One region of the Microbacterium sp. F1-18 genome, then DNA from elsewhere that is predicted to be linked to it. Evidence: predicted binding sites of a transcription regulator. Region 1 holds the regulator's gene; each other region holds the start of a gene.
The links. The regulator HrcA, encoded in region 1, represses chaperone genes, less so after heat shock. The targets are predictions, from matches to a motif close to TTNGCACTCGNNNNNNNCGAGTGCNAA.

Region 2: the regulator HrcA is predicted to act here: its motif matches at 2,750-2,776, upstream of ACU6RU_RS01890 (Hsp20/alpha crystallin family protein).
Region 3: the regulator HrcA is predicted to act here: its motif matches at 2,775-2,801, upstream of groES (co-chaperone GroES).

The regions. Positions count from the first base shown of each region.
Region 1 covers NZ_JBREVD010000002.1:314,655-319,728, reverse strand. The annotation lists gene lepA (translation elongation factor 4) at 1-720, shown strand, start outside; gene ACU6RU_RS05670 (DUF1990 family protein) at 747-1,406, shown strand; gene hemW (radical SAM family heme chaperone HemW) at 1,406-2,623, shown strand; gene hrcA (heat-inducible transcriptional repressor HrcA) at 2,704-3,741, shown strand; gene dnaJ (molecular chaperone DnaJ) at 3,781-4,899, shown strand; gene ACU6RU_RS05650 (16S rRNA (uracil(1498)-N(3))-methyltransferase) at 4,904-5,074, shown strand, end outside.
Region 2 covers NZ_JBREVD010000001.1:386,841-391,914, reverse strand. The annotation lists gene ACU6RU_RS01905 (FAD-binding protein) at 1-105, shown strand, start outside; gene ACU6RU_RS01900 (FUSC family protein) at 128-1,198, opposite strand; gene ACU6RU_RS01895 (L-serine ammonia-lyase) at 1,288-2,697, shown strand; gene ACU6RU_RS01890 (Hsp20/alpha crystallin family protein) at 2,849-3,274, shown strand; gene ACU6RU_RS01885 (DUF222 domain-containing protein) at 3,547-4,965, opposite strand.
Region 3 covers NZ_JBREVD010000006.1:134,369-139,442, forward strand. The annotation lists gene rimI (ribosomal protein S18-alanine N-acetyltransferase) at 1-5, shown strand, start outside; gene tsaD (tRNA (adenosine(37)-N6)-threonylcarbamoyltransferase complex transferase subunit TsaD) at 2-1,066, shown strand; gene ACU6RU_RS15625 (hypothetical protein) at 1,066-1,527, shown strand; gene ACU6RU_RS15630 (THUMP-like domain-containing protein) at 1,506-2,732, opposite strand; gene groES (co-chaperone GroES) at 2,876-3,172, shown strand; gene rarD (EamA family transporter RarD) at 3,295-4,236, shown strand; gene ACU6RU_RS15645 (ABC transporter substrate-binding protein) at 4,483-5,074, shown strand, end outside.

The DNA.
Region 1 (5,074 bases):
ATCACCACCGCGCCGTCGGTGACCTACGAGGTCGCGACCGACACCGGCGAGACCGTCGTGGTGACCAACCCCAGCGAGTACCCCGACGGGCGCGTCGCCGAGGTGTCGGAGCCGGTCGTCAAGGTCGGCATCCTCGCGCCGAAGGACTACGTCGGCACCGTCATGGAGCTGTGCCAGTCGCGTCGCGGCACGCTGCTGGGCATGGACTATCTGAGCGAAGACCGCGTCGAGCTGCGCTACAACATGCCGCTCGGCGAGATCGTGTTCGACTTCTTCGATCACCTCAAGTCGCGCACGCAGGGCTACGCGAGCCTCGACTACGAGCCCGCCGGATCGCAGACCGCCGACCTGGTGAAAGTCGACATCCTGCTGCAGGGCGAGAAGGTCGACGCTTTCAGCTCGATCGTCCATCGCGAGAAGGCGTACGCCTACGGCACGATGATGACCGAGCGCCTGCGCAAGCTCATCCCGCGCCAGCAGTTCGAGGTGCCGATCCAGGCCGCCATCGGCGCGCGCATCATCGCCCGCGAGAACATCCGCGCCATCCGCAAGGACGTCCTCGCCAAGTGCTACGGCGGTGACATCACCCGCAAGCGCAAGCTCCTCGAGAAGCAGAAAGAGGGCAAGAAGCGCATGAAGATGGTGGGTCGTGTCGAGGTGCCGCAGGAGGCGTTCATCGCCGCGCTGTCGGGCGACGTCGAAGGCAAGGACAAGAAGTAGCCCCACCGGGAGCAACGAGGAGACCCATGCATCAGCGACGCGGGACCTTCCGAGACGAGACCGTCGACTACGCGGCGGTCGGTGCGACGCGCGCGCACGACCTGATGGCGTATCCGCCGGAGCAGAGCATCCCCGCCGAGGATGCCTGGCGCATCGGCAGCGGGCAGTCTCGGTTCGACACCGCCGCCGACCTCCTGATGTCGTGGGCGGCGATCCGAGGCGCGGGGCTGCGGGTGGCCGATGTCCGGCCGGCCTCAGGTCCGATGTACACCGGCGTCGCATTCGACGACCAGGGCAACGCCGTCGCGCCCAGCAGCATGGACCACGAGCAGCGCTTCGCGGCGGACGGCACTCCCTACCTGGGTGCCGGCACGACGCTGCGGGTCCATGGGCGAGTGTCGGGTCTGAACGCGGATGCCGAACTCCGCGTGATCTTCGTCGACGAGGAGCCCCGACGCGTCGCGTTCGCTCTCGGTACGGTCGGCGGTTCCGTGGTCAGCGGGGAGGAGTCTTTCCTCCTCGAGTGGCGCGACAACGACGAGGTGTGGTTCGTGGTGCGCGCGTTCGACAGGCCGACGGCGCTGGCCTACCGCATGCTCAAGGGCCTCGTCCGCCGCCGCCGCCGGCTGCTGTTCCAGGGATACCTTCGCGCGATCTCGCCGCTGTACGCGACGCCCGGCGCCTGATGGGGGCGGCACTGCCGATCGGTGATCCGGTGCCGGTCGGCGGCACCCTGCCCGACGACCTCGTCATCGCCCCCGACGTTCCGTTCGGGGTGTACGTGCACGTCCCGTTCTGCCGCGTGCGATGCGGCTACTGCGATTTCAACACCTACACAGCCACGGAACTGCGCGGTGCTCGTCAGGACGCGTACGCCGACGAGGTGCTGCGCGAGATCGCCCTGTCGGCTGCCCTGATCGACGAGCGCGGCCCCCGTCGTGCGGCACAGACGGTGTTCTTCGGCGGCGGCACCCCCACGCTGCTTCCGGCGGGAGATCTCGCGCGGATGCTGAGCGGCGTGCGTGAGACGTTCGGCATCGCCGCGGGTGCGGAGGTCACCGTCGAGGCGAACCCCGACACGATGAGTCCACGAGTCGCCGACGAACTGGCGGCCGCCGGTGTCACCCGTCTGTCGATCGGCATGCAGTCCGCCGTGCCGCACGTGCTGGCTGCGCTCGATCGCACGCATGATCCCGCCAACGTGTCGACCGCCGTCGCCGCTGCCCGCGGGGCTGGGCTCGACGTCTCGGTCGACCTGATCTACGGCGCGCCGGGGGAGAGCCTCGACGATTGGCGACGCTCCGTCGACACCGCCGTCTCGCTCGAGCCCGATCACGTGTCCGCCTACGCCCTGATCATCGAGGAAGGCACGCGCCTCGAGCGGCAGATCCGACGCGGCGAGGTCGCCGCGCCCGACGATGATCTGCAGGCGGACATGTACGAGCTGGCCGACGAAAGCCTGGCCGACGCGGGCTTCTCCTGGTACGAGGTGTCGAACTGGGCGAGGTCGACGGATCAACGCTCGCGCCACAACCTCGCCTACTGGCGGGGGACCGATTGGTGGGGCTACGGGCCCGGCGCCCACAGCCACGTCGCCGGTCTCCGGTGGTGGAACGTCAAGCATCCCGCCGCGTACGCCCAGCGACTGGCAGCGGGACACTCGCCCGCGGCGGGCCGGGAGCGCCCCGATGCGGACGCGCTGCGGCTGGAGTCCGTGCTCCTGCGCTCTCGCATCGTCGAAGGGCTCGGGATCGACGAGTTGGGCGACCCCGGCCGGCGAGCCGTGGCCTCGCTCATCGCCGACGGCCTGATCGAGGGCGCCGACGCGGTGCGCGGGCGCATCGTGCTCACCCGGCGCGGACGTCTCATGGCCGACGCCGTCGTTCGCGCACTGACGGAGTGACCGCCGGGAGGCGATCGCGGTCGTCCACGCGATAGAATTGGCACTCACAGACTTCGAGTGCCAAGCAGGAGGTGACGGACATGGTCTCAGAGCGCGGACTGCAGGTGCTGCGGGCGATCGTGCAGGACTATGTCGACACCCGCGAGCCCGTGGGTAGCAAGTCGATCGTCGAACGGCACGCGTTCGGCGTGTCGGCTGCCACGATCCGCAACGACATGGCGCTCCTCGAGGACGAGGAGCTCATCGCCGCCCCCCACACCTCGTCGGGACGCGTTCCGACCGACAAGGGCTACCGCGTCTTCGTCGATCATCTCGCGGGCCTCCGCCCGCTGAGCGCTGCACAGCGCTCAGCGATCACGACCTTCCTCGACGGGCCCACCGACCTCGACGACCTGCTGGTGCGCACGGTCCGCGCCCTCACCCAGCTGACCGGTCAGGTCGCCATGGTGCAGTACCCGTCGTTCGCGCGCGCCCAGGTGTCGCACCTCGAGCTGGTGGACTTGGGCGGTGGACGCCTCGTCGTCATCGTCGTGACCGACACCGGCCGGGTCTCGCAACGGGTCGGAGTCGTGCGGACGCTTCTCGACGGAGCGCAGTTCGAGGTCGCCAAGGCGACGCTGCGCGCTGCCGTGACGGGCGTGGCGGTGCGCGACGCGGTCACTGCCGTCACGGCCCTCGCAGAGGGAGATCCCGTCGCCGATCCGATCGGCGAGGCCGTGCGGGAGGTCTCGCGCATCCTCGTCGAGGAACTCGAGACCTTCCGCCAGGACCGCCTGGTGATGGCGGGCACAGCGACGCTCGCTCGGCGCGAAGCCGACTTCCGCGGCAGCATCTACCCACTGCTCGAAGCGATCGAGGAGCAGGTGACGCTGCTCCGGCTCATGGGCGAGATGGTCGCCGACGACCGCGGCGTCGCGGCGCGCATCGGCCGCGAGAACGAGGCGTACGGACTGTCCGAGGCCTCGGTCGTGACGAGCGACTACGACGTCCCGGGGTCACGTGCCCGGGTCGGTCTCATGGGACCGACCCGCATGGACTACCCGACGAACCTCGCGACGGTCCGCGCCGTCGCGCACTACCTCAGCCGGCTCCTCGACGAAGACGAGAAGTCGCGCTGACCCGACCCATCCACGCCCGCAGGGGCGGAAAGGCGATCCGTGGCTGACCACTACGAGGTCCTGGGCGTCGCGCGCGACGCGTCGCCCGACGAGATCAAGAAGGCGTACCGACGCCTCGCACGAGAGCTGCACCCCGACGTGAACCCGGGGGAGGACGCGTCCGAGCGATTCAAGCTCGTCACGCACGCCTACGACGTCCTCAGCGACCCGGAACAGCGTCAGCGCTACGACGTGGGCGGCGACTCCGCCGGCGGTTTCGGTGGCGCTGCCGGCTTCGGGGGCTTCAGCGACATCTTCGAGACCTTCTTCGGGGGTGGCGGCGGCGGTGGCCGTGCCGGGCGCCCGCGCTCTCGACGTGAGCGCGGGCAGGATGCCCTCGTTCGGGTGACCCTCGAGCTCGGTGACGTCGTCTTCGGTGTGCACCGAGACATCGAGGTCGACACCGCGGTGCTCTGCGACACCTGCCAGGGCTCCTGCTGCCAGCCGGGAACCCAGCCCGTCACATGCGATGTCTGCCATGGCGCGGGAAACGTCCAGCGCACCGTCCGGAGTCTGCTGGGCAACGTCGTGACGTCGCAGCCCTGCAACGTTTGCCAGGGCTACGGCACGACCATCCCGTATCCGTGCACGACCTGCCAGGGTCAGGGACGCGTCCGGGCCCGCCGAACGGTCTCGCTCGACATCCCCGCCGGCGTCGAGACCGGACTGCGCCTCCAGCTCCCCGGCTCGGGCGAGGTCGGTCCCGCCGGTGGACCGAACGGCGACCTGTACCTCGAGGTCACGGTCAACCCCCACGACGTCTTCAGCCGCGAGGGCGACGATCTACTCGCGACGCTCGAAGTGTCGATGCCGGATGCCGTGCTGGGCACCAGCACGACGATCGAGTCCCTCGACGGACCCGTCGAGCTCGAGCTGCGTCCCGGAGTGCAGTCCGGTGACGTCCTCACTATCAAGGGGCGCGGCATCACGCCTCTCCGTGGCTCGAACCGCGGCGACCTGCGTGTCGGCGTCCACGTCGTGACCCCGACGCGACTCGACGCCAAGGAACGAGCGCTGATCGAAGAGCTGAAGAAGCGCACGAAGTCTCCGGCGCCACAGCTCGCGCAGTTCCACCAGGGGATGTTCGCCAAGCTCCGCGACCGGTTCCGGAACAGCTGACCGCATGGCGCTGCACTTCCTCGTCGACCTGCCCCTCACCGCCCGACCGGGCGAATCGGTCGAGCTCACCGGCGCCGAAGCGCATCACGCGGCCGGTGTCCGTCGCGTGCGGGTCGGCGAGACGGTGACGGTGGGCGATGGTGCGGGTGCGTGGCTCGAAGGCACCGTCACGGCG
Region 2 (5,074 bases), on a different contig from region 1:
CTTCCGCGCCTCGACGACTTCCGCGAGCTTGTCGCGCGGGTCGACCCGAACGGCAAGTTCTCGGGGCCGTACCTCGAACGGGTGCTGGGTATCCCGGCGCGGTGACCTGCCGCGCCGACCGGTCGCGTCAGGCGAACGGTCGAGACGCGTCGATGATGCGGCTGAGATCGACCGCGGCGCGGGTCCACGGCGAGATGCGGCCGTCGCTGGGCGTGGGTGCCGCCTCGACGACGCGGGCGAGTGCCGTCTCGGCCTCCTCGACCGCCGCCGGGGTCGCGGGATCGCGCACCGGCCGTGCCACCGCCCGCGCCGTGGCCCGTACCGCCTCGGCGAGCTCGGCGCGCAGCGGCTCTGCATCCGGGGTCAGAGGGAGGGCGTCGATCCCCTCGGCGAGCTCGATCGTCTGGCGGACGGTGTTCTCGAGCGCTCTCAGGCGGCGCCCGTTCTCGGCCTCGATCCCGCGGCGTCGTCGGGCGAGCGGGTGGGCTTTGCGGCTGCGGGCGGCCTCGCGCACGTCGGCCGAGACGGCGTCGAGGATCTCTTGGAGATAGCGCTGGCCGGTCGCGTCGGTGGGCGCGCTGTCGGCGACGGAGGCGGCGAGCATCTCGAGGCGGTCCGAGACCGCGTCGCGCAGCTGCGACAGGCGGGTGGAGGCGCGTCGCAGGTACAGGGGCGGAACGATCGCGAGGTTGACGGCGACACCGATGACGACGCCGAACGCCATCGTGACGAGGTACGACACCGAGAAACCGCCGGCGTCGTTCGCTCCCAGCAGCAGCACGAACAACGCCGCGATGGCGATCCAGTCCCGGCCGGTGCCGAGCGCCCGGATGCCGCCGACAGCCACGCCCGCGGCGACGACGATCGCGACACCCAGGATGCGGGGGCTCGGGCCCGAGACGATCCACAGGCCCGCGAGCCCGATCGCGATGCCGATCGCCAGCCCGCCGACCGCTTGCAGTCCGGCCTTGGCCGAGTCGGCGATCGTCGGGTACATGCTGACGAGCACGCCGAGCGGTGCGTAGTAGGAGTACTCGTCGTGCGCGAAGGGGACGAACGGTGCGAGGTACCAGGCGATGGCGGCGGCGAGGGCCGTCTTGCCGGCCAGCAGCAGGCGCGAGACCGCGAAGGCCTCGCCGCCCGCGGTTCGCGCGGCGGCTTTGAGCGACGCCAGACGGGGGTGGGGTGCAGTGGTCATCGGTCGCGACGATAGGTGCGCCCCGGGTTCTCGCATATGCCCTTGACGTCGCCGGGCTCCTGCGGCAGATGCTGGCGTAGCCTGGGGGTGTGAGCGCTTACGTCTCGGCGTTCGAGCTGTTCTCCATCGGTGTAGGACCCTCGAGCTCCCACACGGTCGGACCGTTGCGCGCTGCCCGCGCCTTCGCGGTGGGGCTCGAAGCCGGTGGCCGGCTGAACGAGGTCGAGCGCGTCGGCTGTGTGCTGTACGGGTCGCTCGGGGCGACCGGGATCGGGCACGGCACGCCGGATGCCGTGGTCGCGGGGCTGCAGGGCCACGCGCCGGAGACCGTCGATCCCGATGTGGTTCGCGCGGCGTGGACGGACTGGGTCGACGGAGCGGTCCTTTCGCTCGCGGGGCGGCACCCGGTGTCGTTCTCGCGAAGCGACGTGTCCTTCGAGCCGCGGACGCGACTGCCCGAGCACCCGAACGCGATGACGCTCAACGCCTGGGATGCCGCAGGCGTGCTCGTCGCATCGGAGACCTACCTCTCGGTCGGGGGCGGTTTCATCCGCCGGGCGGGGACGGGCGAGCAATCGCACGCCGATGGTTCGCCGGGCCGGGATGTCGCATGGCCGTACCGCTTCGGCAGTGCCGCAGAGCTGCTGGAGCTGTGCGATCGCGATGGCCTGAGCATCGCCGGGCTGGCGCGCCGCAACGAGGAGGCGCTCCGGCCCGAGGCCGAGGTCGCCGCCGGCCTCGACGCGATCTGGGACGCCATGGCGGGGTGCGTCGAGGCGGGCCTGCGCGCCGAGGGCACATTGCCGGGGATGCTGCGGGTGCGGCGTCGCGCAGGTGCGATGCGCGCGCAGCTCGAAGCGGCCGAGGCCGCCGGTGGGCGCGAGCTCCCGGGGGAGTGGCTCGGCGCTTTCGCGCTCGCCGTCAACGAGGAGAACGCATCGGGGGGACGCGTGGTCACCGCGCCCACGAATGGGGCCGCGGGCATCCTCCCCGCCGTCGCGATGTACTGGTGGCGGTTCGCCGCGGAGTCGCGGCTCGGGTCGGAGGAGCTCGATCGCCGGCGCGGCATCCGGCGGTTTCTGCTGACCGCGACCGCGCTCGGCTCGCTCTTCAAGGCGAACGCGTCGATCTCGGGCGCGGAGGGCGGCTGCCAGGCGGAGGTGGGTTCCGCGTGCGCGATGGCGGCGGGCGGTCTGACGGCAGTCATGGGCGGCAATAGCGCGCAGATCGAGAACGCTGCTGAGATCGCCATGGAGCATCACCTGGGGCTCACGTGCGACCCGGTCGGCGGCCTCGTGCAGATTCCATGCATCGAGCGGAACGCGATCGCCGCGTCGACCGCGGTCACCGCGGCGCGCCTCGCCCTGCGCGGCGATGGGCAGCACTACGTCTCGCTCGACGCCGTCGTCGAGACGATGCGTCAGACCGGGATCGACATGTCGCACAAGTACAAGGAGACGAGCGAAGGCGGTCTCGCCGTCAACGTCGTCGAGTGCTGAGTGGCGCCCATGTGCCCCGCTCGTCGGGGCGCTGTTCGCCGTGCGAGAACCCTTGGCACTCGATGGGGTGGAGTGCTAATCTGTATGCAGTTGAGCCGCTAAGGCTCAACTTTCAGATCTCAACACGAAGCATCAGAGAAGGGAAAGATCGATGGCTACTTACGACCCGTTCCGCGACCTCGACCGCATCGCCTCGAGCCTCTTCGACACGCGCCGCGGCCCCCGTCGCATGCCGATGGACCTCTACCGTGACGGCGACCACTACGTGATGACCGCCGACCTGCCCGGCATCGACCCGGGTTCGGTCGACATCGACGTCGACGGCCAGCTGCTGACGATCCGCGCCGAGCGCACGCTCGCGAGCGGTGACGGTGTGAAGTGGATCACGCGCGAGCGCGAGGCCGCCAGCTTCCTGCGTCAGCTGAACCTCGGTCAGGGCGTCGACACCGAGGGCATCGCCGCGACCTACAACAACGGTGTCCTGACGGTGACGATCCCGGTCAGCGAGAAGGCCAAGCCGCGGAAGGTGGAGGTCACGACCGACGCCGCCGCGCCGGTGGTGCCGATCGAGAACTGATCGACAACTGATCGCGCAGGACCTGCCGAAGCGCATGTCGTGACGCGTTCACGGCGCGCGTCGAGCGCACTGCATGACGGGCGGCCGCAGCCCCTTCGGGGGCGCGGCCGCCCTTTGCGTGTGCACAGCGACGGCAGGGTCTCAGGGTCGTCGCGGACTGACCTCAGAGAGGCAGCGATGCGTCGAGGCAGCGATGCGTCGTGGGGCGCGCTGGCATAGTTTCGCCACGCCTGGGAAAAGTCGTGGTGCGCGCGAGTGCGCGACGCACCGGCTCAGAAGGGTGGTGGTTCGGGTGGCGGTGCCCCGCCAGTTCGACCGCCCCGCGGTGGATCGGTCGTGTCGGTCGGGTCGGTGGTGAAGCAGACCGCGGGCACGGGTACGTCTTCTCGGTAGACCCTGCCGAGGGGTGAGGTCCATTCCAGGACTCCGCCACCAACCTGCCGCACTTCCCATGTCGTGAATTGCTTCATGGAGTGGTGTCTCTGGCACAGGTGGGCGAGGTTGTAGATGTGGGTGTGGCCGCCGAGGGCGTAGTCGATGGTGTGGTCGAGTTCGCACCGGATCGCGGCTCTGCGGCATCCGGGGAACCTGCAGTGCTGGTCGCGTGCGGTGAGGAGTTTCTTCATCGCGATGGTGGGTCGGTAGGTGTCGACCTCGACCGGGGTGCGGGTGACCGGGTCGATGAACAACCGGTCCCACTCGGAGACCTGTCCGGCGAGGTCACGCGCCGTGTCGGCGTCGATCAGTCCGGCACCGACAGCGTCGGCGGGGTGCTCGTCACGGCCTATCAGGGTCTCCGCGGTGAGGGTGACCTGCACGCGCGCCCGGATCGCGCCGAGCCCGCCGGCCCGGTCGGTTCCGTAGGTCGGGTCGACCACCGGTGCTCCGCCGAGGACGAGGTCGCCGAGGATGTCGGCCCGCAGCTGGTCCATGGTTCGGGCGTCTGGCGCCGCATCCTCCCCGGCGGCATCCGCCGCGTCAGCCTCCGGGCTCGCCCCGACCTCATTCGCCCCACCGCAACCACCCGCATCCCGGGCGTCCTTCACCGACTGTCCCATCTGGGTGAGCCGATCGAGCATCCCCGTGGCGATGACGGTGGGGAGGTTGGCGACGAGGTTCGACATCCCGTCGGCCCCGTGGAAGACCCGCACGCACCGCTCCGCCGCCGCAGCCGTGTGCCGCTCCGTGAACGACTGGGGGTGCACCCGCGCCGCCAAAACCTCGAGCGCACCCCGCACCCGAGACGGCACATCCCGCTCGCACACGCCGATCGCCGCTTCCGCGAACGACTCCCACACCTCGTCCGGCAGCCCCGCCCCGACCCGCACGATCACATCGACGTGTCCGCGTTCGATCCGCCGTTCCACCCACGCCTCGAACACGGCGGGGTAGTCGTCGATGACGGTCATCGCATGGTCGATCTCGCCCTGCAACCGCCGATCCGTCAACCGGGCCATCCCCGCGGCCTCGGCCGCAACCGATCGCAGCTCCATGTCGGAGGCCATGCCCCGCACCCCACCGTGCCGGGCCTCCCGCAACGCCGACCGGCCCAGATCGGCCAACGCACGCATCCGCGCGACCTCGCCGGCATGGACAACATCGAGCGCTTCCGCGAACCGCGCAAACGCGAGCACCTGCGCGGGCGCGGCGTCATCGCATCGCACCCCACCCATCTCGCCGCTCGCTGCCATGTTCCCATTGTGGCAGCGGGGTACGACATTCAGGTCGAACTTTTGTGCGACTGTGAGGGCAATTGATGACGGCGCCGCTGGGGAGGAGCAGGCGCCCGGCACTCCGGCC
Region 3 (5,074 bases), on a different contig from region 1:
GATGACCACCGAGCCGACCCGTTCCGAGCCGCTCGTGCTGGGGATCGAGACCAGCTGCGACGAGACCGGCATCGGGATCGTCCGCGGGCGCACCCTGCTGTCGAATACGATCGCGAGCTCGATGGCCGAGCACGCCCGCTACGGCGGCGTCGTGCCGGAGGTCGCCGCCCGCGCGCACCTCGAGGCGCTGCAGCCGGCGATCGAGGCCGCCGTAGCCGAGGCCGGGGTCTCGCTGACGGACCTCGACGCCGTCGCCGTCACGAGCGGGCCGGGGCTCGCGGGCGCCCTCATGGTCGGCGTGGGCGCCGCGAAGGCCCTCGCCGTGTCGCTCGAGAAGCCGCTCTACGCCGTCAACCACCTCGTCGGGCACATCGCCGCCGACATCCTCACCGGCGACGACGTCGAATACCCCACCGTCGCTCTCCTGGTCAGTGGCGGACACACCTCGCTCCTCCTCGTCCGAGACCTCGTCTCCGACGTCGAGATGCTCGGCGAGACGATGGATGACGCCGCCGGCGAGGCATTCGACAAGATCGCGCGCATCCTCGGTCTGCCTTACCCCGGCGGCCCGGAGATCGATCGCGCCGCGGCGGACGGCGACCTCGACGCGATCCGGTTCCCCCGCGGGCTCTCGCGGGCCTCCGACATGGCCGCGCACCGGTACGACTTCTCGTTCTCGGGGCTCAAGACCGCCGTGGCGCGCTGGGTCGAGCAGCGCCAGGCGGCGGGCGAGACCGTGCCGATCGCCGACGTCGCGGCATCGTTCCGCGAAGCCGTCGTCGATGTTCTCGTGACCAAGGCACTCGACGCGTGCGCTCAGCACGGCGTGCCGCGGCTGCTGCTCGGCGGCGGTGTCATCGCCAACCGGCGACTGCGCGAGGTCGCGATCGAACGCGCCGCTGCCGCCGGAGTCGCGGTCCGCATCCCGCCGCTGAGCCTGTGCACCGACAACGGGGCGATGATCGCGGCGCTCGCCGCCGAGCTCATCTCCTCGGGCGCCGAGCCGTCGACGCTCTCGTTCGGCGCTGATTCGACGCTTCCCGTGACCGAGATCCAGGTGCGCTGATGAGCGACGACCGGCTGCGCAGTCGGCGACCCGCGGTGGATGCGCCCTCCGACGACGTTGCTCCGGCCCCGCTGTCCGCGCCGCTGCCCGGAGAGCACCGCGGCGGGTTCCAGCGTGAGTTCACTCAGCCGACGCCGCTGCTGCACATTCCCGAGCCCGATGGCCGGATCGAGCCCGTCGCGCCTGAGCCGCGGGTCCAGTGGGCTCCGGCGGCCGAGGTCCTGCCCCGATCGGGGGCGTGGTCGTTGGCCCTGGCGATCATCGCCCTCGTCCTGTCGCTGTTCGTCGGGTGGGCGTTCCCGCTCGGCCTCGCCGCGATCGTGATGGCCGTGCTCGCCTTCCGTCGGCCGTGGGAGAGCCGCACCGTCGCGGTGTGGGCGCTCGGCCTGGCGGCGCTGTCGATCGTGTACAGCGCCGGGTGGCTCGTCTGGTCGGCGAGTCAGTCCGGGCTGCTGGACTGAGCCCCTTCGGCGGGGTCGGCGTCGACCCGGTCCGCGAGGACGGCGACGCGTCGGTCTCCGATGCGGGTGAGGAAGAGGGTCGCCGACGCGCTCCCCGTCAGTGTGAGCTTCTTGCGGAACTGCGCCGGATCGACGTCGACGCCGCGCTTCTTGATCTCCAGGATGCCGATGCCCGCGCGCTTGACGGCGGCATCGATGTCGCGCGGCTTCAGCGGCAGCACCTCGCGGACCCGGAACGTCGTGGCGAACGGACTGGTGCGCCCGGCGTCGGACGTCATGTACGCCGTCCCGCCGGCGAGCATGCCGGCGTCGAGCGTGCGGGCCACGTCGCCGATCAGGCGAGCGCGGATGACGGCGCCGTCGGGCTCGTGCAGGTAAGCGCCGAGCTCGCGCGGCTCGGCGTCGGCGGCGTCGCCCGGCGCCGTGAGCTCGGCGGCACGGTCGCCGCGGAGAACGAGCGCCGAACGGCGCGCGCCCGCGCGGGCGAGGGAGCCTGACCACACGACCAGCTCGATCGTCGACCCATCGGCGCTGATCCACTGCGCTTCGCCGTCGGTCGGGAGGTCGTCACGGTCGAAGGCGGGCCCGAGCTTGATGCCGGTCGGCAGCCGTTCCGCGAGGCCGAAGGCCCACTCGAGCGAGGGTGTGTAGTCGGATGCCGCGACGCGACGCGTCTCGCCGTGCCCCGAGGTTCGACGTGCCGGATCGAGCCAGACCGCGTCGATGCCGGTGAGATCGGTCTCTTCGGCGCGGCCGTGGCGTACCCGGGCCGATGAGCCGAACGGGGCGAGGTTGTAGGCGGCCAGGGCGGCGGTGATCTCGTCGGCGTCGACGGCGAGGACCTCGAGCCCGATACCGGCGAAGCCGAGCGCGTCGCCGCCGATCCCGCAGCCGAGGTCGGCCACGCGGGCGATGCCGGCATCGCGGAATCGGCCGGCGTGACGCGCGGCGACCGCGAGACGCGTGGCCTGTTCGAGACCGGCTCGGGTGAACAGCATCCGGTCGGCGAACGGACCGAACTTCGCCCGCGCGCGCTCCCGCAGACGGGCCTGGCCGACCACCGCCGACACGAGGTCGGGGGAGAGGCCCTCGCGCCGCAGCCGCGAGACCGCGGTGGCGGCATCCGCCGTCGATGAGATCCGGAGGGTGTCGACCAGACGGAGGCCCTCGGGGGTCAGCAACGCGGAGAGCTCGGCGTGATCCACCACGACAGCCTACGCGGGGGCGGCGGCGGATGCCGCGGTAGGTTGGCACTCGCGTTGCGTGAGTGCCAACGTCCCCCTACACTCGGAGTTGGCACTCTCAGGGTGAGATTGCCAACAAGTCTTGTCGAAGAAAGAGGTAGACCGTGTCGGTTTCCATCAAGCCGCTCGAGGACCGCATCGTCATCAAGCAGGTCGAGGCCGAGCAGACCACTGCGAGTGGTCTGGTCATCCCCGACACCGCCAAGGAGAAGCCCCAGGAGGGCGAGGTCGTGGCGGTGGGCCCCGGCCGCATCGATGACAACGGCAACCGTGTTCCGCTCGACGTCGCCGTCGGCGACCGCGTGATCTACAGCAAGTACGGCGGAACCGAGGTCAAGTTCGGCGCTGACGAGTTCCTCGTGCTCTCGGCGCGCGACGTCCTCGCCGTCGTCGTCCGCTGACGCAGAGCTCTTCCACGAAGGCCCGGGTGCATGGCATCCGGGCCTTCGTCATGGCAGAAGCGCGGCGGCGGATGGCAGTCCGTCACGACCGCGACGTGTCATGACCGTCCTATGCTTGGCTCGTGACACCCGTCGATCCCGCCCGTGAGCGCACCCTGGGTGGGATCTACGCCTTCTCGGCGTACGTCCTGTGGGGGTTCATGCCCCTCTACTTCCTCACGCTCGCCCCGATGGGGCCGTTCGAGGTCGTGTCGTGGCGCATCCTCTTCTCGCTCGTCTTCTGCGCGATCCTCCTCACGGTGCTCCGCGCCTGGGGGAAGCTGATCGCAATCCTGCGCACGCCGCGGCTGGTGCTGTGGACGATCGTCGCCGGCCTGCTCATCTACGTGAACTGGCAGGTCTTCCTCATCAGCACCCTCACCGGCCACGTGATCGAGGGGAGCCTGGGGTATTTCATCAACCCGATCGTCACGGTCCTCCTCGGAGTGCTCGTCCTGAAGGAGCGGCTGCGGGTCGCGCAGTGGGTCGCGATCGGTATCGCGGCGGTCGCGGTCGGCGTCATCGTCGTCGGGTACGGCGCATTCCCCTGGATCGCCCTGACCCTCGCGGCCAGCTTCGGAACCTATGGGCTGGTGAAGAAGCAGATCGGGCCGTCGGTGGATGCCGTCAGCGGGCTGACCCTCGAATCGCTCTGGCTCGCACCCGTCGCCATCGTCCAGGCGATCGTCGTCGCCGTCACCGGCGGGCTGATGTTCGGCTCGGTCAGCCCCGGGCACACCGCCCTGGTGACCCTTGCCGGCGTCGTCACCGCCGTGCCCCTCCTCTTCTTCGCGGCAGGTGCGCGGCGCAGCAGCCTCACGGTGATCGGTCTGCTGCAGTTCGCGGCACCGATCCTGCAGTTCATCACGGGCGCCTGGATCCTCGGCGAGCCGATGCCGCTCGAGCGCTGGATCGGGTTCGGGCTCGTCTGGCTCGCCCTCGTCGTACTCAGCGTCGACTCGCTGCGCGCCGCTCGTCGATCCAAGCGCGCTGACGCGGCATCCGATGTCGCGCCCGTCGTCTGAGACCGTCGCACGGGAGCGGGGAGCCTGACCGCAGCGTCGCATTCCGGCTCGTCTGATCGGCCCGATGAGGGTCGTGGCGCCGGGCTCCGCCGCGGAACGTCGGGGTTCACGCGGCGCCGGAGATAACGATTGGGTCGCGTAACAGACCGTTAACACATCGCAACATCGCCGACGCGAGAGCGCCACTAGGTTTAACCCCAACCTCGCGGGGCTTCGGTGCCGCGTTCCCACTCATCAAGGAGCACAATGGGCGTTCTCACCCGTTCCCGCACCGCGAAGGTCCTCGGCGGTATCGCCGTGATCGGCGCGAGTGCCCTCGTCCTCGCAGGCTGTGCCGGAGACAGCGAACCCGCTGCGTCGGGCGACGCCGGCGGGAACACCTCGGCCGATTTCCCGATCGACTGCGACGCGGCCGCGCCCGCGTCGTACACGCCGGAGTACACCTCGACCTCGACCGGTCCCGGAACCGACCTCACCTACACGATCGGCACGGCTCTGCCCGTGACCGGCAACCTCGCCTTCCTCGGCCCGCCCGAGATCTCGGCGACCGAGTTCGCCGCCTCCGAGATCAACGCCGCGGGCAAGGGCATCACGATCGACCTGAAGCAGGGCGACTCGGGTGACACCGACAACAAGGCCTACGAGACCGAGATCCCCCGACTGCTGGGCGAAGGCGCCACGGCGATCATCGGTGCGGCCTCCTCCGGTACGTCGCTGCAGTTCATCGACCAGGTGATCGCCGCGAACGCCATCCAGTTCTCGCCCGCCAACACCTCCGCGGCCTTCACCGGCTACAAGGACAACGGCCTGTACTGGCGCACCGCTCCCTCCGACGTGC